2 linked regions of the Desulfopila inferna genome follow. The protein of the gene in region 1 binds, or shares a complex with, the protein of each later gene. Links are inferred from orthologs where the notes say so. Each region holds a gene or a part of one and is shown on either strand. Other genes may lie near its edges. The genes, in order: dnaX and holB.

Region 1 (10,284 bases):
CTCTTCGGTTACCCATGGCTTATAGATATCAGCCTCCGATGTTCCCGGCTCTATCTTGAAATAGACAGGTGAGGCTACACGGGCAATTTCCGGAGTTTCATAAATTCTGTACATACCGCCGAATTCATCAACAATGATGATATAGACATCCAGAGGTATATCCACCGCCTTCCTGATGCTGGAGAGAATAGGCAGTGATACGTCGGAAATGGGATTCATGGAGTTGACTCCCATGTTTTCAATCACTTTTGCTCCCGCTGCACTGCAATAGCCGCCGAAGACGGAGAATTTAAAGATGGTTTCCGCAGGAATGAGACCTTCGGCCCGCATCTTGTTAAGTAGAAAAAGCACGCCCTCGTCATAAACCAGAAAGCCGCGGAACCCTGCTTCAATATTACGCATTATATCGGCAATGTGATACGAAATATTGTCGGAGCCGCGCAGCCGGAAGCCCTGCAGGCCACCCTCCCGATTAGACATCTCTTTGGAGCCTGTATCCCAGCCTTTACGATGCCCCACGGTCATGACTACCTCGATCTTTTCGTCACGCGCCATCTGGGCTATATCCCTGAGTTCCGCCATGTCGCAATAGGTCGAACCACCAACAGTGGCAATGGCCCGATGAACGACGACATTGCGTTTTTTCGCTTCGGAAATCATTGCCTCCATGGTCGAGGCCCGCTCAACACCGGCTATTTCAATTCTCCACTTGGCACCATCGGCAAAACCTTTTTCGGATGTAGCCAGATCGTAACCGTCACGTCCCGGTATTCCTTCCTTTTCCATAAACTTCCGGATGGAGTTCAACGTCTCAGACATAATACTTTCTCCTTATACCTCTTATCTCGAGATAAAAATGATTTATAATTGGCGGCTCCTCCGCCCAAACAGCTGCCGGCAGCCCTGAAAAAAAGATTATTGCTTCAGGAGGTTCTGCAGTTTTTCCATCTCTCCATCGATCATCTTATAGGTGTGCTCATCGGCTGGAAATTCTTTGTTCCTGGCATCGGCAACATAATTCTTGAAGGCATCGACGGTCTTGGCGCCGAGATTTTCATATTTTTTGACAAATTTCGGAGTAAAGGCCTGAAAGATACCAAGCACATCACTGCAGATCATCAGCTGCCCATCGGCTTCGACACCGGCACCGATGCTGTATACCGGAATTTTCAGAGTATCACGGATGATGCCGCAAACCTCGGGAGGAACTGCTTCGACGAGTAAGGCAAAGGCACCGGCCTCTTCAATGGCCTGAGCATCCTCGATGAGTTCCTTGGCGGCATCGGCATTGCGGCCCTGCGCTTTAAAACCACCCTGCTGTCCGGAGCTCTGCGGCGTCAATCCGATATGGCCCATGACCAGCATACCGCCATCGGCAATAGCCTTTATCTGCGGGCAGACCCGTTTTCCACCCTCGAGTTTGATGGCATCGACGGCGGCCTCTTTATGAAAACGTCCGGCATTGCGTACCGCTTCTTCAACACTTACCTGATAGGAGAGAAAAGGCATGTCTCCGATTATAAAGGTGTTGGGAGCTCCGCGCCTTACTCCTTCACAGTGATAAATGCACTGATCCATGGTCACCGGCACCGTGCCGCTGTACCCATAGATGCACATCCCCAGAGAATCGCCGACCAGGATCATGTCCATGCCCGCTTCCTCGGCAAATGAAGCGGTCCAGTAATCATATGCGGTGATCCAGACTGCCGTTTTCCGTTCCGCTTTCATCTGATCCAACTGAATACGTGATAATTTTTTCTTACTCATCTTTTTTCCTCCTGATAGGATTACATTCTTGCTGCAGGATGCTCAGCTTCTGTTTTCTCGGGAGCCCCGGTCTTCCGTTCAAGCCTATGACAGACAGCAAGCAGCTTTTCCTGAATATTCTGTATTTTTTCTACGGACATCCTCTGCGTAGGCCCGGAAACGCTCATCGCATAGGTTGGTCGCCCGGCATAATCCAATATCGGCGCGGCTACACATCTCAATCCCAGACTGAGTTCTTCATCGTCAACAGCATATCCCTGTCGGCGAATCTTGTTAATCTCGTCTTTCAATTGCTGCGCTGTAATGATTGTATTGGGTGTAAATGAGGTGAATTTCACCGACTGCAGATAATTTTCCAGCTCAACCTCCGGCAGAAAAGCCAGGATGGCCTTGCCAAGACCTGTACAATAAGCGGGTGCCTGTGCGCCAAGTCCCAGATCCATGCGCAGGATCTCCGTGCTGTCTATTTTATCCAGATGAACGATGGCTCCCCTGTCCCAGTGACCGAGATTGACTGTTTCTTTAAAGGCAAGAGCAATCTCCTGCATATATGGATGGGCAAAATGGCGGATCTCAAACCGGTCGAGCGTCTTCATCCCGAGTTCGAGGGGCTTGAAAGTTAGACAGAATTTCCCTTCCGGAGTTTTTTCGACATAGCCCAGATCGCGCAGGGTACTGATAAATCGGTGGCCCGCCGCCCTGTTGGTCTCAAGATGTGCGGCTACCTGAGATGCGGACAACTCACCCTCTTCGGCAAGAAGCTCGAGAATACGCAGACCTTTTGCCAAAGAAGAAACAAAATAATATTTTTCATTTTTTGCCGTCATCACACCTCCCGCTGCAACAATGGTTCCGACACCAGCACTTCTATTGTCGGAGTTGATCGCACTTGTCACACTATTTGTGACATCGTCTCTTTATTTGTGACATGCAAGAAAAGATACGTGATCCCCTAATGCTTGTCAAGCAATTTTTTAGTACCTGATTAAACGGAAATTTAATTACTTGGATTAAAAAACAGCGATGATTGTCGCAGGCGGGAATGGAAAAGGGTGCAAGCAATCTGCGATCTTGCTTGCCGCAGCAGGATCTTGACTGGATGGACTGAAGTCAGTAAGCGAAGTTATAGAAAAGCATTGACTCCGGGCTATTTATAGATGGAAACGGTATACATTATTTCGTTTCGCAACGTATCAGTAACGACGATTTGCATGTGGTACGGCAAGTCGCCGTTCCAGATCTACAACGCCGCAGTTCAAGCTTTCTTCAGAGTCGCTATTTGTTCCTACGCCAATGGGGATGCCTGATGCCAAGCTTGCGAATCTTGTAATTGAGGGCTCTTGGACTGATTCCGAGTCTGCCGGCAGCATTTTTCTGCACCCAAAGCGACTCCTCCAGAACACGCAGGATCAATTCTTTTTCCTGGCCGGCCAGTGAGATACCAGCTTCAGATTGTAATTCCGAAGTACCGCTGAACTCTTTTTCTTCGTCCGTTACCGATTTTTGCGGAGTTGGGGCGCCGTTGCCGGGCAGCAGAAGATTGTGGGCGGTGATCTGTCTGCCATCTGTCAGAATGACGGCACGCTCTATGGTATTGGCCAGCTGCCGTATATTGCCCGGCCAGCCATAGGATTGGATTCTGGCCAGCGCATCGCTGTGGAAACCCATGATTTCTTTCCGGGTCGACTGGCAGCATTTCTTCAGAAGGATGTTGGCCAGGGGAATAATGCAGAGATCCCTTTCCCGCAAAGGCGGCAGTCTGACCGGCAGGACATTGATCCGGTAATAAAGGTCTTCGCGAAAGAGGCCCTTTTCTATCTGGCTGATCAGGTTCTTGTTGGTGGCCGCAATAACGCGTACATCGACATTGATCGTTTTGTTCCCGCCAACCCGCTCAAAGGCCTTTTCCTCCAGAACCCTCAGCAGTTTAGTTTGCAGGGCGATGCTCATCTCCCCTATCTCATCGAGAAAAATGGTGCCGCCGCAGGCTTGTTCGAACCGCCCGACACGCTGCTTGTCGGCACCGGTAAAAGCACCTTTTTCATGACCGAAGAGTTCTGACTCGAGCAGCGCCTCCGGAATATTGGCACAGTTGATTTTCACAAACGGTTTTTTCTTTCGCGGAGAATTAAAGTGTACTGTGCCGGAGAGGAAACTCTTGCCGGTTCCGGTTTCCCCGGTTATCAGGATGGTGGAGTCCGTCTGGGCGAATTTCTGCAGGCTTACCAGAACTTCCCGCATGCTGTTGCTGAAGGCGATAACATCGCCAAAATCATAAACCACATCCTGTCTTCTTCGATGATAATCGATTTCAAATTTCTGTTCCTTGCTCTCTATGGCCTTCCGCATGGCCACGGCAAGGCGTGTTTCCGTTAACGGATGAACTAAAAAATCGGAAGCTCCCCGATTCATCGCCTGTACGACAACGTCAGCTCTTTCCGATTTGCTGGTGATGATAATAGGAGTATAAGGACTCTTCCGGTGTGCATATTCGAGGAGTTCCATATTGTGGCCATTTTGAGAATTGATCTCCAGAAAGATCAGGTCGAACTGGCGCCGGTCAAGCTCTACTTGAAAATCCTTCGCTTCCGATTTAAAGATGAGGTCGGACTGCCCAAATAAAGCTGGATCAATCGGAGCAACATTTTGCGGTTCGTACATCAATATTGTATACATTGTTTTATTACAACAGGGTAATTTATGTTTCCAATTTGTAATTGGCCTCTTTATCTTATAAGCAAGAACGGCCATAAATGCAAATAATGGTAACACAACTTTCTACAATTTTTTTCGATTGATGAATATAATATGGACAATATCACGAAAGATGAGTACTGGATGGAATTAGCCCTGCACCAGGCAGTACTTTCCAGAGAAGGCGGCGAGGTTCCCGTCGGCGCGGTGCTTATCAGAGACGATCTACTTCTGGCCGAAGCAGGCAACATGCCGATATCGACGAATGATCCTACCGCCCATGCCGAAATTCGCGTATTGCGCCAGGCTGCGGCAAGAATTGGCAACTATCGTTTGCCGGACACTACCCTCTACGTCACCCTGGAACCCTGCCCCATGTGCGCCGGGGCAATTCTTCACGCCCGCGTCCGCCGTGTTGTTTTCGGCGCTGCGGACCCTAAAACCGGGGCGTTGACATCACGTTATACCATGGGCAGCGACGGCCGCTTCAACCATACCCTGAAAATCAGCAGAGGAGTTCTGGAAGAGAGATGCGCCTTGTTATTGAAAGATTTTTTCGCTGGCCGCCGCAAAAAATGTCCGTGAACAATTTTTGCCGATGGACTACTTTTTCATTGAATAATTTGATTACACGGTTTACATACAGGCTCACAATTTTATATTGATTGATACAGAGAAACGGAGAGGTGACCGAGTGGCTTAAGGTGCACGCCTGGAACGCGTGTGTACGAGAGTACCGTGAGTTCGAATCTCACCCTCTCCGCCAGAAAGTGTTTGTCCAGGAATGGGCAGACGCCAGCCAAGATTTGGTGTGATAGCCGGGTCCTGTGCAACGAAGAATCACGAACTCCGCCAGGTCCGGAAGGAAGCAACGGTAGTGAACCTCTTGGTGTGCTGCAGGGTTGCCCGGCTATCACTTTTTATTGCCTCCCGTCAATTCATCGTGTATTTTCCGGTAATCGCTAACGCTCAATTCCTGAAACGGTGACTCATGTCTTACCTGGTTCTCGCTCGAAAATACCGCCCCCAGTCCTTCACCGACGTCGTAGGCCAGATTCCGGTGGTCAAGACCCTGCAGAACAGCCTGTTGCGACAACGCGTCGCTCACGCCATTCTTTTCTCAGGAGTCAGGGGCGTCGGCAAGACGACACTTGCCCGTATTATGGCCAAGGCTATAAACTGCGAGAGTACCACGGAAACCCGACCGTGCAATCAATGCCGGTCATGCGCCGAGATCACAGGCGGTCATTCCCTTGATCTACACGAAATAGACGGTGCCTCCAACAGGGGCATTCAGGAAATCCGCGAGCTCAAGGAAAAGATACGCTTTCTGCCGACTTCATCGCCATACAAAATTATCATCATTGATGAAGTGCACATGCTCACTACGGAGGCCTTTAACGCACTTCTAAAGACACTGGAAGAGCCGCCGGCGCATGTCTATTTCATGTTCGCCACCACCGAACTGCACAAAATCCCCATTACCATCCTTTCCAGGTGCCAGCGCTACGAACTCAAGAGAGTCAGCACAACTGACCTGACGACTCATTTTCAAAAAATCGCAAATTCGGAAAAGGTATCCCTGGACCCGGCCGCGCTGGCCCTCATCGTCCGGGAAGCCGAGGGATCGGTCAGAGACGGCCTGAGCCTGCTGGACCAGATGTTCTCCTTCGGCGATAATACCATCAGCCATGAAGATGTCATTGAGGTACTCGGTCTGATCGACAGGAATACCCTGATGACCATCACCAGGGCTCTTCTCGCCGAAGACCGGGTAACCGCGCTGAAAGCACTGGAAGGCGCCTTCGACTACGGCATCGACATAAAACGATTCACTTCGGACCTGCTCGAATGTTTCAGGACTGTGCTTCTGGTCAAGCTGGGGAACTGCGGAGAACTTATAGACCTGCCGGAAGCTGAAATCACCGACTTCGGCAAAATCGCAGCCGAGTATTCCTTCGAAACCATCCATTTCAAACTTGACCTGCTCATGAAGGCAACAGAGGAGCTGCGCTTCACCACCCAGCCCCGGCTTGCCCTGGAAACAGCTTTTCTTAAAATTATCGAAGCCGGCAATGTCATCCCCGTTACCGCACTTTTGAGCAAGATCGAGAACCTCATGGCCACACTTCCGGCAGAGCGTGAGGTTGCCGACAGCACGGATCCCGGCAAAAAAAAAACTGAACCCGAACGGGATACGCCGTTAACTCCAGCACAGCCTGAACTTCAGCCGCCGTGGCATGAAGTGCCTCCGCTATCGGATGAGGAGCCGCCGCTCCCCGAAGAACCGGATTGTTCTGCCCCACCACAAGAATCATCCGTAAGGACTCCTGACACCGAGCCGCCCAAAGCGCTGCCGCCGCAGGAACAACCAGTGCAAACCGAAGAGACTCCCGCAGTACCGGAACCACACCCGCACATCCGTGATGTCCGCAAGGACTGGATGGAATTCACCGCTTATGTCAAGGAGCGCAAGGTGTGGATGGCCCAGGACCTCCAGCGCGCCGCTTCCGCCAAAGAAGTAGAAGGCGAACTGCACCTGCACTACAACGATCCGGCCATCTGCACATTACTCAGAAATAAGAATAACCGTAAGCTGCTTACCGAATTCGTCCTTGATTTTTTCCAAAAAGACCTCACTGTACGGTTTATACTCCCGGACTTGAGCAACGGCAAGGATGACGATGATTCGGAGAGTCCGCACAGAAAACGACAGCAGCTTACCCATGACCCGCTGGTGCAGATGGCGGTAGAGATTTTCAACGGCCAGATAGGGGATATTCGAATAGGCCCACGAAGCAGATAACAACAAATGTGAGTGAAAATATTATGGACTTACAAAGCATTATGCAGCAGGCTCAGCAGATGCAGGCCAAAATGGCGGAGATTCAGGAACAGCTCGCCTCTAAAACCATCACCGGCAGCGCCGGCGGCGGCATGGTCAATGTGATCGTCAATGGCAAGGGCGAGGTTCTTTCCATGACCATTGAGGACGCCATTCTCTCTGCCGAAGAAAAAGAGATGCTCCAGGATCTTATTGTCGCCGCCACCAACGATGGTTTGCGCAAGGCCAAAGAGCTCGGCAAGGAAGAGATGAAGCAGCTCACCGGCGGCCTCAACCTTCCCGGTCTCTCCAATATGTTTTAGGATATTATGCAAATCGTTCCCCCGGCCCTCGATAGGCTCATCCAGGGATTTTCCACACTCCCCGGCATCGGCAAAAAAACAGCAACCAGGCTGGCTATGCATGTTCTCAGGCGTTCACCGGCAGAGGCCGGCGAGCTGTCTTCCGCCCTTGCCGCCCTGCACGGCTCGATCCAGCTGTGTTCCAGCTGTTTCGCCTTTTCCGAAAATGACCCTTGCGTCATCTGCGGAGATGCGCGCAGAACCGCGGAACTTGTCTGTGTGGTGGAACAGGCGGGTGATCTCATGGCCATTGAGAAAACCGGGATTTTTCGCGGACACTATCATATCCTGCACGGCGTTCTCTCGCCCATAGACGGCATCGGACCCGACGAGATAAAAACACGGGAGCTGATCGCCCGCTCCCGAAACGGGGTGGTCAAGGAGGTGCTCATCGCCACAAGCTCAACCGTTCCAGGAGAAGCAACCGCTTCCTATCTGATCGACAAGCTGCACGATCTTGATGTCAAGGTCACCCGTCTGGCTTATGGCATCCCCATGGGTATGGACATAAAATATGCTGACAGCCACACCCTTTCCCGGGCAATAGAGGGCAGACTTGCCGCCTTCTAGGAGGAGTGAAAAAAGCGCCAAGTATTGTGGTATTATTCTGGTAATATATTTTGGATTTTGCTTGACACCTTCTGCAAATGTTGGTAATTGAATCAGGTTTACACATCAATATGTCACCTGCGCGGCATATTGAAATATCAGGCTCGCAGGCGCGTAGCTCAGTGGGAGAGCGCCACCTTGACGTGGTGGATGTCGGCGGTTCAATCCCGCCCGCGCCTACCAAATAGAAGGCTGAAGGAATGATTTTCGTCAACGGGAATCAACACTTTGGCCTTTGTTTTTATGTGGAAGTACAATTTAAAAATGGCTGAAATTACCGTATCACTACACGATGGAGAAGAACTGAAGGTACCTGAGGCTACCCCTGTCAAGGATGTGCTTGGTCAGCTGATGTCCAATAAACAGAGGAAGCAGGTAGTCGCCGTTTCTATTGAAGGCAATGTCGTTGATCTTCAAACTCCCCTGCAGAAAGATAGTGTAATTACGCCCATTACTAAAGAATCCGCAGAAGGATTGGAAGTTCTGCGTCACAGCACTGCTCATGTCATGGCCAAGGCCGTTCGCGATATATTCGGCGATGATGTCAAGGTTGCCATTGGCCCGGCCATCGAAAACGGCTTCTATTACGACTTCCAGCGCAAAGAGCCATTCAGCCCCGATGATTTTGAGGCGATTGAACAACGAATGTCCGAGATCATCCAGGGCAGAGCGGAATTTGTGCGTAAGCTTGTGCCCTTTGAAGAAGCCAGGGATAAGTTTGCCCGGGAAGACGAAAAATATAAGCTCGAAATAATCGAAGATCTGCGCGGCGAGCAAATTTCCACCTATCAGCTCGACGACTTTACTGATCTGTGCCGCGGTCCACATCTTCCCGACACCACTCCCATTCAGGCGTTTAAGCTCCTCAGGGTTGCAGGCGCCTACTGGAGGGGAGACGAAAAAAAAGATGTACTGCAGAGGATCTACGGCACCGCCTTCTATGACAAAAAGGCGCTGAAAAAATATCTCAATGCCCTCGAAGAGGCCAAGAAACGAGACCACCGTAAGCTGGGCAAGGAGCTGGAACTTTTCACCATCCAGGATCAGATCGGTCCGGGACTCATCCTCTGGCAGCCCAAAGGTTCGCAACTGCGCCGCTTGATTGAGGATTACTGGAAAGACGAGCACTACCGGCATGGCTATGAACTGCTCTACACTCCGCATATAGCCCGTCAGGATCTATGGAAAACCTCGGGACATCTCGATTTCTACGGCGAGAACATGTATTCTCCCATGGCCATTGACGACGTGCAGTACCAGCTTAAGCCGATGAATTGCCCATTCCATATAGGCGTGTACAATTCACGGAAGCGGAGTTATCGTGAGTTCCCCCTGCGCTGGGCCGAGCTCGGCACCGTCTACCGCTATGAGCGGGCCGGAGCCCTTCACGGTCTTCTCCGGGTGCGCGGCTTCACTCAGGACGATGCCCATATTTTCTGCAGGCCGGATCAGCTGGAAGAGGAGATTTTCAATATACTCAACCTCAACCTGCATATTCTCAAAACCTTCGGCTTCAGCGAATATGACATTTATCTTTCCACCAGACCGGAAAAATATGTCGGCAGCGACGACAACTGGGATAAAGCTACGGAAGCGCTGAAACAGGCTCTGGAAAAGAAGGGACTCGCTTATGCCCTTGATCCGGGCGAAGGTGTATTCTACGGTCCCAAAATCGATATCAAAATCAAGGATCAGCTGGGCAGATCCTGGCAGTGCTCCACCATTCAAGTGGACTTCAACCTGCCCGACAGATTCGAGGTAAGCTACATCGGCTCGAATAATGCCGAACATCAACCCATCATGATCCACAGAGCACTGATGGGATCCCTTGAGAGATTCATCGGTGTGCTTATCGAGCACTATGCCGGGGTCTTTCCATTGTGGTTCGCACCGGTGCAGGCACGCATCATGAATATCACCGATGAGCAGATCGACTACTGCGAAGATGTCTTCGAGCAAATGCGGAAAGCAGGCCTGCGCGTCGAAAAAGATTTGCGTAACGAGAAATTGAACTATAAAATCAGAGAA
Region 2 (10,291 bases), on another replicon or contig:
TCCCGGAGCTTAAATCACTGGTTATTTTTTCTTCTTTGCCGAACCAGCACCCTTCACCTTTTCCAAAGCAAGCCACTTCTGTTCTTCCAGAACAAGCTCCTCTCCGCTCTGCGAGACAACGACCACAAGTTGCTGCAGGGGGATCTGCCGTTTTACCTTATAATCCACGCCGTCCATCTTAACTCTGCTGCCGACCTTGGGCATTTTTTTTCGCTGCTCATGATAGGTAGCAAACTCATAGGTAAGGCAGCACAGCAATCTATTGCAGACTCCTGATATTTTGGAAGGATTAAGTGGAAGATCCTGCTCTTTTGCCATTTTTATGGAAACAGAATCAAATTTCTTCATAAACGAGGAACAGCAGAGCTCCCTTCCACAGGTTCCCAGGCCACCGATCATCTTCGTCTCGTGACGTACGCCGACCTGCCTCATTTCCACCCGAGTGCGGAATTCCTGCACCAGGTCCTTGACCAGTTCCCGGAAATCAACCCTGTTATCAGCAGTAAAATAGAATATCATCTTGCTGCCGTTAAAGAACTTTTCCACCTTGACCAGGCTCATATCAAGTGAATGCTTAGCTATCTGAGCGGAGCAAACCTTGAAGGCATGATCTTCGGCCGCCGGAAGATTGGCGAATCTGTCAATCTCTTCATCGGTCAGGTATCTTGCAATGCAGTAACTGGCGCCGCGTTTTCCTTTAGAGCAACTGCATGATGGGGCCGTACCGATGATCAGCGCCGGTTCCAGTCCATGGTCGGTTTTAACCATGATCAGGTCATCCCGCGATAATCCGGCAATAGTTGCTTCCGCAGTAAACTCCTGAGAGTTTCTGCGAAAGCGGATCCTGTAATAAACCTTCGCTTCCTCAAGATCATCGGGGAGGAGGTCCGGTCGGTGTTCTGTTTCAGACATCAATACTACCTTTTCTCAATATATTATAAAATGATGGGGAAAGCTCTACCGAGGGCGCCGAAATACCTTGCGTCTGCTCAGTATATCATCAGTCAAAAAGCCGAAATGACATAAACGTTACAAGCCTGACCCGATGACCTTCCATCAGCCATCATATGTTTTCAGTGTTCACAAAATTGTCAATGAATTATTGTAACCGAAATAGTAGAATTTCGCACACCAATGAACGATTGCAGTTCCGGGCAAGTTCCTGCTCCGCCCTGTCTATCGCCTGCAATTTAGAGAATAGAGTCATAGGCCCGGCTCGCCCGGCCCCTTTCTCACCTTTATCCAGACGGGAAACCAGAAGATCCCGCAACCGAATGCGCAACAGACCAAGCAGCGGCAAGAGATTTTCCTTCAATTCCGCCATCTGCCGGGCTACATCTAAAATAAGGCCACCGTACCGGTCTTCCCTGAACTTCGGATCATCCAAAACCTCCTCAACTTTCCTCCAGGTCTCCAGCACATTGGCGTGGTGGAGCAGAAGCGCCTGCCCGGGGCTGCCCTCGGAGAGCCTTGCCAGAAGAGAGCTCTGTTCTTCATCCAGATGCGATCCATTCTGCAGAATGGACATGGTCTCTGCAGAGCTGAGCGGGAAAAAAGGTATTATCTGACATCGGGAGCTGATAGTCGGCAATATATTCTTCGAAGCTTCCGCAGTCAGAATCAGAACATTGCCCGGCGGAGGCTCTTCCAGCGTCTTGAGCAGATTATTGGCAGCCTCGGCCCGCATTGTGTGAATATCCTCGATGACGACAATGCGTCTTTCCGACTCGTAGGGGGGGTAGGAGAGCGACTTGCACAGCTGCCGCACCCGCTCAATCTTTATGGATCCCTTTTCAGGGGATTCAACAGTGTAATCAGGATGATTTCCTGAAAGAAATTTCCTGCAGGAAAGGCAGTGACCACAAGATTCTGCAGGGCCCGATGTCCGGCAATTCAGTGCTTTGGCCATGGCCTCGGCAAAAAGTTTCTTGCCCACACCGTCCGGCCCCCTGAAAAGGTAGGCATGGCCGATTCTGCCGGAAGAGAGCGACCTGCCAAGTAGCGATTTGGCCCTCTGCTGTCCAAGAAGCTCTGTAAACGGGGAGTTCACAATAATTCCGCCCTAAAAAAGCGTTTTTTGAATGTGCTGTTGTACGGCATCGTTCTTCTCCTGCCCGGCTTCCTGCTCATCAAGCGGACCAAGGAAGAGAAACCTTTCCAGCGATCTCTGATATTCGGTCCACTGCACTCCCTTGTCCTTCCGCTTTCGACGCAGTTGCTCGATGAGGTTCATTTTAGAATCAAGATCGTCGATAAAACTTAACACAAAGGCCTCCGGAGTCATGGGAACGGCCGGCGAGCCGAACTCCAGCCTACCGTGGTGACTGAGGATAAGATGTTGAATCTGGAGGAGCAACTCTTCGGGAAAATCGTTGATTTTGGCTGCTTCCTGTGCCACCATTTCGCTGCCCATCACCAGATGACCCTTCAGCCTTCCGGGGGAAGTATAGTCCACCAGCCCCACCTGCTCCTTCAGTTCCATGATTTTACCGATATCATGAAGCAGCACGCCGGCCAGTAAAATTGATCTGTCTACTCCGGGATAATGAGCCGCCAGCATGTCGGCTACCTTGGCCATGGACAGACAGTGTTCCATCAATCCGCCGGCATAGGCATGATGGATGCCTTTAGCTGCCGGCGCCGTCTGAAATTTCTCCCAGATATCGCCTTTTTTAAAAAACCTGTTAAGCAGTTTCCGCACCCAGCTATTGTCAACAGAGGCTACAGTTTTCTGGATTTGCCGGGACATCTCCTCCAGATCCAGGTTGGTGGCCGGAACAAAATCCGTCAGCGAGATATCCTCTTTGGCGACGGCAGCAACATCTTCAATGCGAAGCTGCAGTTTATCGCGATAGGACTGTACCTGTCCCTTGAGGCGAATGAAGCAGCCTGTCCGGCAGATTTCAGCAATCTCTTCAGCATTGTCCCAGACCGGACCGCCAATTTCTCCGCTCTTATCCGTCAAGTCAAGAAGGAGATAGGCCTTACCCGCCCGGGTCTCCGCCAGCCTCGAGGATTTTACCAGAAATATGTCTTCGATTCTCTCCCCTTCCTGCAGACTATCTATATATTTAATTTTCCTCATTGAATATTTCCATAAGTGCTCTTTGTCGATACTACTCCCTTCGCCGGTTCGGGCACCTTGAAAAGAAATGTAGGCCGTCAAAACCCGGGCACTTATATCCTGCTCAAGAAGCCCGGCTCCATTCGCGATTCAATCCAGCCGGAGTCAAAGTCCTGTAATATACTCTGCAGCTACCAAAAATGCCCTTTTTTTTCAACAGATTCCCCTTCCAGAGAAACGAAGAGGGCTATATCCCCAACAATACTGATACGTCGCTGCACTATTGTCAAGTATGGGTCCTTTCGTTCTAGACTTATTTATGAATGCTTCGACACTCTGGTATATTGTCAGAAATCATCTCGCAATTGACACATCTAACAATCTATAACTTCTATTTCCATATTTATCTTTGCCGCGGCTGGCTATTTTGCTGGAATATTTTTTTCAGTACAATGTCCACGATGTTTTGTTGACATTAATGTCTATCAATAAGTTATTCCATTTTATTTTTTCATATATCGAAACCTGAATGAGTTATGTTATTGACATTTAGTCAACTTACAATTTTATGCCTGACACTATTCAAGCATCGCTGGCTTTACTGCGCCAAAAAAATATGGAACAAGCCCGTTTAACCGCTTCTTTCTTCCTGAAACAGACTTCCCCACTCACATACCTTTTCGTAACAGAAAATGTATTCGGTTAACTGTTGACACCTGCCCGGCATCAAAAATAACAGTCTCCATGGAACAATCAACCGATCTGCAAAATTATCAGGGAAAGGATCGAGTAGGAGAGTTCAGCTCATCCGATTAACGGACATTTCTAAGGCTAAATTCATCAAATGAGAGGACCGCTGAAAATTTCCCGAGGAGTTGGATGATTTTTCCTCTGAGGTGGTGTATTAGTAAGCTATAGGGAAGGTATATTGATCTCGTAAAAGTCATTGAAGGTTCCCGGAATTGACTGTTCTTGCGAGTCCATCAAGTTCTGAATAATTTTTTTAAAGAGAGTTGCCGATGGACCTGGAAAGCTGGCTCCTTTTTTCATCAATTGCGCTGGTGGCTACCATAACTCCGGGCCCTGCCGTTCTGCTGGTCGCCACCCACAGTATCAGTTGTGGCCGCCAACGCACAATCTATACCATTCTCGGCAACATAAGCGGCCTCTTCATAATGTCGCTGCTCTCGGTTCTGGGGGTCGGTGCCCTGGTTCTCTACTCAGCCACGGCCTTTACCATTATCAAAGGAGCGGGCGCACTCTACCTCATCTATCTCGGAATCAGACTATGGAAACGGGGTTTCGCGACCCCCGTGGCATATGGGTGGAAGAGCTCTGCTGCAAAAAGAGCAAGCGGCATAAAGATGTACAGCCAGGGACTGATGGTCGCTCTCAGTAATCCCAAGGCCATAGCTTTCACCACAGCACTTTTTCCGCAATTTATCGATCATAACTTTGCCCTTGTGCCTCAGTTCGCCATCCTGGTGGTGACCTTCATGACCTATTCTTTTATCTGCCTCTCCGTCTATGCGCGGTTAAGTGCCGGAAGCGGGGCCGGAAGGCGGAATAGCAGGACGCAAATAATAATGAGCCGTATCTTCGCCTCACTGTTTATCGGTTCGGGTATCGGTCTCGGCCTCAGCTCATAAGGATCCCCGCTATGAATGACGTCAGCGACACCGAGCTCAAGAAGGTGATCGGCGATTTTCTCGAAATGGGCCATGCAGACAATATCGCGGCCATGTTTAGAAGAGAGCCCCGCTATTTATCCTGGACAGGAGAGTTGCTGCAGGATGAAAGATTCAACGTTCGTCTGGGACTCACCATCGTCTTTGAAGATCTTCAAGCCACCGGCAGAGAATTGATCGCCCGGGCAATTCCTTCTCTTTGCCACGCCCTCGACAGTACTTCGCCGCTGATCAGAGGAGAAGCCGTTGGAATCCTGGGAATAATCGGGACCGCAGAGGCCAAAGAGCTTATAATGAAAATGAAAAACGATGATAATTCCCAGGTAAGGGAAATGGTGGAACTGGCTCTGGCCGAATACTGATCAGGCTGCACCGGCAGACAGGTTTCTAGGAAAATATTTTAACCCAGCTGAGCTGGCAAGAACCTTTAGACAGCTTGTTTTCTGCAAAAAAAACAAGAAAACAAGCTGCAAGGTACTAAAAGAGGTACCATGTCCATACGAGCCATCGCCCAGGAAGTATACAAAAGCCAAAGCAAAGTGTATAAGCTTGAAGAACAGCTGAAGAATGCGGACTATGAGGATAAGGAAAAAATCAAGGAAGAACTCAGACATGCACAAGCCGAGCTGAATATTCTTAGAAAAATGCTGGATGGAAGGAAAGCGCAGGCGACCGTGGCAAAGCGACAGTTCCCTTTTGCCCGCTGATCGGCAAGAAAGTCTTCATCCCTCATCCCACCGCCTACCAGCTAATTTCCCCGCCAATGATCGCTATTGTTGTTTACAAGTATCACAGAGCGTGATTATAATGCCGTTCTTTTTACCTTCAACTCTTCAACACCGCAAAGATAAAGGAGAAGCACAGTATGGAGAGACAGATGATTGTATCTGTTATGTCTAAAGACAGACCCGGAATAATAGCCGACGTTACCGGAGCGATATTTGAGCTCAACGGCGATCTGGCCAATCTCGAACAGTCTATTCTCTGCGGCTATCTGACCATGATCCTGATCGCCACTTTTGACGAGGCCGTTACCCCGGAGGATGTCATCGCCAAACTCTCCCATATCAAAGCGGAGAACAAGTTTGACGTCATCGTCAAACTGATGACTTCACCTATTGAAGTCTGCCAGACCTCTTTGCCTCCAAAAACATACATCGTCACGGCTCAAGGGAAAAATCAAAGCGGTTTGGTCTTCGGCATCAGCTCCTTCTGCTATGCACGAAACATCAACATCCTCGATTTATCGACGACCCTCACAGACGGCAAATACACCATGGTCCTGCAGCTTGACCTCAGTGAGATCGAATCCATCAAGGATATGCGGGAGGAGCTAGACCGTTACGCCGAGGAAGCCGGGCTGCATGTCATGATGCAGCACTACGATATATTCAGGGTGACCCATGAAGTGACCTTGGTCTAAGACACTTACCAGCACGATACTTTTTACAGCTTTACCGGTCTCACTTATCAGGAGGATGTAGATGTTACGTTCGGATCAGATCCTTGCAACAGTTGAAATGATACAGAAGGAAAACCTCGATGTGCGTACGGTCACCATGGGCATCAACCTCCTCGACTGCCGAAGCGGTGACGTCACCACGACCTGTGCGAATATTGAAAAGAAAATCAGGTTGCTGGCCCAGGATTTTGTACCCACTTGCGACAGGATCGGCAGGAAATTGGGCATTCCGGTGGTCAACAAGCGCATCTCCGTCACTCCCATAGCCCTGGTCGGCGCCGGTTTCAACCGTGGCGGTTTTATCGAGCTGGCATTATCTCTGGAGAGGGCGGCGGGAGCGGCGGGTGTTGATATTCTCGGCGGATTTTCAGCCCAGGTGGAAAAGGGCCTCACCGAATCCGACAGAGAGTACATCCTCTCTATTCCGGAAGCACTGGCGATCACAGACAAGGTATGCGCCTCCATCAATATCGCCAGCAGCCGCAAGGGGATCAACATGGATGCCCTGGCCATGGTTGGACAGACCGTCAAGGATCTGGCCGAGGGAACCCGTGACGCAGACGGTTTTGGGGCGGCAAAATTTGTAGTGTTCTGCAATCAGCCGGGAGACAATCCCTTCATGGCCGGAGCTATTCATGGAACTGGTGAAGCCGACGCCGTTCTTAACGTCGGAGTCAGCGGCCCCGGCGTTATCGCCCGTTCTCTGGAGCGGCTCATTGCCAACAAGGGCGCGACAAATCTGCTTCTCGACGACATTGCCGAAGAAATCAAACAGACGACCTTCAGGGTGACCCGCTGCGGAGAACTCGTCGGCAGACAGGTCTCCAGAGAGCTGGGGATCGAGTTCGGCGTCGTCGATCTCTCGCTGGCCCCTACTCCAACAGTCGGCGACAGCGTCGGTGAAATCCTCCATATTCTCGGGGTCGATGCCATTGGTGCTCCGGGCTCCACTGCCATCGTCGCCATGCTCAACGACGCTGTAAAAAAAGGTGGTATCTTCGCCAGCAAATCCGTGGGGGGGCTTAGCGGCGCCTTTATTCCCGTGATGGAAGATGCAGTACTGGCCGAAGCGGTCGGGCGAGGCGAACTCTGTCTGGAAAAACTGGAAGCCATGACCTGCGTCTGCTCCGTGGGATTGGACATGATCGCCATTCCCGGATCCGTCGATGCCGATACCATTTCTGCAATAATTGCCGATGAGATGGCAATCGGCATGGTTAACAACAAAACCACGGCGGCACGCCTCATTCCGGTGCCCGGCAAGGAAGCCGGGGAACACGTCAGTTTCGGCGGATTGTTCGGCGCCAGTCCCATTATGGAAGTGCGCAATGTCGGCAAGTCGAGCCGGTTCGTGGCTTGGGGCGGCAGAATCCCGGCACCGATTCACAGCTTCAAAAACTGATAACGTCGTAAAAAGCCCGACCTCAATGCTGAAGCTGCTGGCCGCCCGAATAAAAATCCTGAAGGCCGAAGCCGCTCCCGCAAAAAGTCATCGAAGTTATCAAGATGGACTCTGCGATAAAGATTGTATCCAGCTGATTACGAGTACATCATCAATACAGCCAAGACCAGGGAAACCTCATGCTGCTGCTTCTCTCACCCTCCAAAACCCAGGAATCGGGATATCACCATGCCCTGGCAACCCAGCCGGAAATGCTCGACAGGACAGATGCTCTGGCGGCGCAGCTGAAACGACTCGATGCCGCGGAAATCGGCAAGGTGATGAAGATTAGCGAACAGCTGGCGAAAAAGACCCGTGAGCGTTACTCGCAATTCAAGATTGCGGCCGGGATGGAGAGCGGCAGCCCCGCCCTGCTCGCCTTTCGCGGCGATGTGTTCTCTGAAATCGATGCCGATGGCTACAGCGATGACGACTTTCAATTTGCTCAACAACATCTCCGCATTTTCTCGGCTCTCTACGGCATCCTCAGGCCGCTCGACCTCATTCAACCCTACAGACTGGAGATGGGCGGCAAATTTCGTCCGGAGGAAAAAAGAAGTCTCTATGACTACTGGCGTGATGATATCAACATGTTACTGAAACGCCATCTTGCCGGGACAAAGATTACTGAAATTGTCAATCTCGCTTCAAATGAATATTTCAAGGCGGTCACACCTGCAGAACTGCCTGCCTCCATCATTCATGTTTCTTTTAAACAGCAGAGAAAAGGCACCCTGAAAACCATTGCCATCCATGCCAAAAAGGCCCGCGGCGCTATGGCGAACTACATAATCAGGAACAGGTTGCAGAGCAGCGCCGAACTGAAACAATTCCACTATCGGGACTATAGATTCGCAGAAGAGCTTTCCACTGCCGGTGAATTGGTCTTTGTCGATAGAAGTACAGGCTAGAGGAGATATTTAATCGCCGCAAATCCTCCAATCAGCAGCACCAGGAAAACAACCGAGAGAATATTGAAGTAGCGGTCTATATACACTTTTACCGGTGCACCAAGATAATAGATAAAAATGGCAACCAGGAAAAATCTGGCGGACCGGGCCAGCAGTGAAACCAGCATAAACCTGAGAAAGTCCAGCTCGAACGCTCCGGCGGTGATGGTGAAAAGCTTATAGGGCAATGGGGTAAAGCCGGCAGCGAAAATTGCCAGGACATCATACTCTTTATAGAGAAACTGCACCTCATCATATTTATTGGCAAGGCCATACCAGTCAATGATCGGCCGACCGACACCCTCCATGGCCCACATGCCAAGACCATAGCCGAAGGCGCCGCCCAAAACTGAACCGACCGCACAGATTGCCGCATATTTGAGAGATTTCTTTGGCAGTGCTATGCAGAGCGCTATCAGAAAGACGTCAGGCGGCAGAGGGAAAAAGGAGGATTCGACAAAGGCAATGGCAAACAGCACATAGACGCCGTAGGGCCCCTCCAGCCACTCCATACAGACATCATACAACCGTCTTAAAACCCCTCTGCTTCTCATCTCAATCCGACCAGCCATATTTTCCTATCAAATCAACAAAACGAACCTTGTCCCGCCGTTCTATCTTGATTCCGTCTTCATTTTTGGTAAGAAGCTGAAGTTCCTGGACCTCTTGGTTGCCCACGGGGATCACCATCCTGCCGGAGTCCGCCAGCTGGTCGACTAAAGGTGATGGAATCTCAGGGCCTCCGGCTGTTATGATAATGGCATCGTAGGGTCCGTTCTCCGGCCATCCCATGGTGCCGTCATCCAGCTTGGCGATAATATTGTAATAGCGCAGAATATCGAAGACCTTGCGGGAGGAGGCGAGAAGCTGATTAATCCTCTCAACAGTATAGACGCGTGCGCACATTCGTGACAAAACAGCAGCCTGGTATCCCGATCCCGTTCCGACTTCAAGCACTTTTTCCGTACCGGAAAGACCCAGCATCTGCGTCATCAGGGCCACGATATAAGGCTGGGAGATGGTCTGTCCTGCAGAGATAGGCAGGGGATAGTCACCGTATGCCCGCGCACGCATGGCATCTTCAACAAACAGATGCCGCGGCACCTCACTCATGGCCTGCAGGGTCGGTGCATCGGTAATACCTCGGGAGACCAGCTGTTCCTGCACCATACGCTGGCGGATGGTACCATAACAGTCAATCACTCGGTTTTCTCTTGCGGGGAATAGGTATCGGACCAATCAAATTCATCTGTCCCGAATTCCCTGAATTCACAGGATTGCACGATATCATTGCTCAGAACAATTAATATCCTCTCTTGGCCCTTGCCTTTGAAATAACCACCGGCCAGTGGGACTCTCTGAAGATCAGAGGTCATTTCCTCAATATAGATCCACTCTTCTTCGCCGCTCGGCAACCGCCGCTGAATATCAGGTTCACCGAGGTAGGTGAGAACGTCATTACGGGTTGAACTGCCGGCCTCGATAAGAACGGCATCGGAAGCCAGGTGACGCACGGGCTTGTTGTAGCATCCAGTGGTGAACAGCAAAAGTCCAAGGGTGAGGATAATTGCGAATCGCGGGACAAAAGGCATATCGTACTCCAGACGAGTTTTCATGAAATCCATATACTCCTCCAGCTCTATAAACTGAAGGACCTTCTTTTTCAACCTCTAAAAGCAAAAATGG

What was found.
Region 2: dnaX (region 1) and holB share a complex: the UniProt entries of both Bacillus subtilis proteins name them as parts of the DNA clamp loading complex. The link is inferred for Desulfopila inferna from one-to-one orthologs.

Annotation. Positions count from the first base shown.
Region 1 is NZ_JAFFQE010000007.1:243,287-253,570, reverse strand. What follows is about bases 4,899-7,859. They hold dnaX (DNA polymerase III subunit gamma/tau), read left to right. Parts: upstream 4,899-5,452; coding sequence 5,453-7,267; downstream 7,268-7,859. Other genes in these bases: recR (recombination mediator RecR), read left to right, coding at 7,615-7,859; JWG88_RS17190 (YbaB/EbfC family nucleoid-associated protein), read left to right, coding at 7,291-7,608; tadA (tRNA adenosine(34) deaminase TadA), read left to right, coding at 4,899-5,046. Outside these bases: JWG88_RS17230 (hypothetical protein), read right to left, coding at 1-819; panB (3-methyl-2-oxobutanoate hydroxymethyltransferase), read right to left, coding at 916-1,767; JWG88_RS17220 (IclR family transcriptional regulator), read right to left, coding at 1,788-2,594; JWG88_RS17215 (sigma-54-dependent transcriptional regulator), read right to left, coding at 3,043-4,443; more of tadA, read left to right, coding at 4,576-4,898; more of recR, read left to right, coding at 7,860-8,217; thrS (threonine--tRNA ligase), read left to right, coding at 8,521-10,284. UniProt on the Bacillus subtilis protein: Part of the beta sliding clamp loading complex, which hydrolyzes ATP to load the beta clamp onto primed DNA to form the DNA replication pre-initiation complex.
Region 2 is NZ_JAFFQE010000004.1:333,712-344,002, reverse strand. What follows is about bases 76-3,043. They hold holB (DNA polymerase III subunit delta'), read right to left. Parts: upstream 2,051-3,043; coding sequence 1,100-2,050; downstream 76-1,099. Other genes in these bases: JWG88_RS12435 (3'-5' exoribonuclease YhaM family protein), read right to left, coding at 2,063-3,043; JWG88_RS12445 (PSP1 domain-containing protein), read right to left, coding at 76-912. Also shown: more of JWG88_RS12445, read right to left, coding at 22-75; more of JWG88_RS12435, read right to left, coding at 3,044-3,085; JWG88_RS12430 (LysE family translocator), read left to right, coding at 4,084-4,713; JWG88_RS12425 (HEAT repeat domain-containing protein), read left to right, coding at 4,725-5,114; JWG88_RS12420 (hypothetical protein), read left to right, coding at 5,244-5,459; JWG88_RS12415 (glycine cleavage system transcriptional repressor), read left to right, coding at 5,630-6,175; JWG88_RS12410 (PFL family protein), read left to right, coding at 6,237-7,616; peroxide stress protein YaaA, read left to right, coding at 7,796-8,566; JWG88_RS12400 (YqaA family protein), read right to left, coding at 8,563-9,177; JWG88_RS12395 (protein-L-isoaspartate(D-aspartate) O-methyltransferase), read right to left, coding at 9,161-9,775; JWG88_RS12390 (hypothetical protein), read right to left, coding at 9,805-10,230. UniProt on the Bacillus subtilis protein: DNA polymerase III is a complex, multichain enzyme responsible for most of the replicative synthesis in bacteria.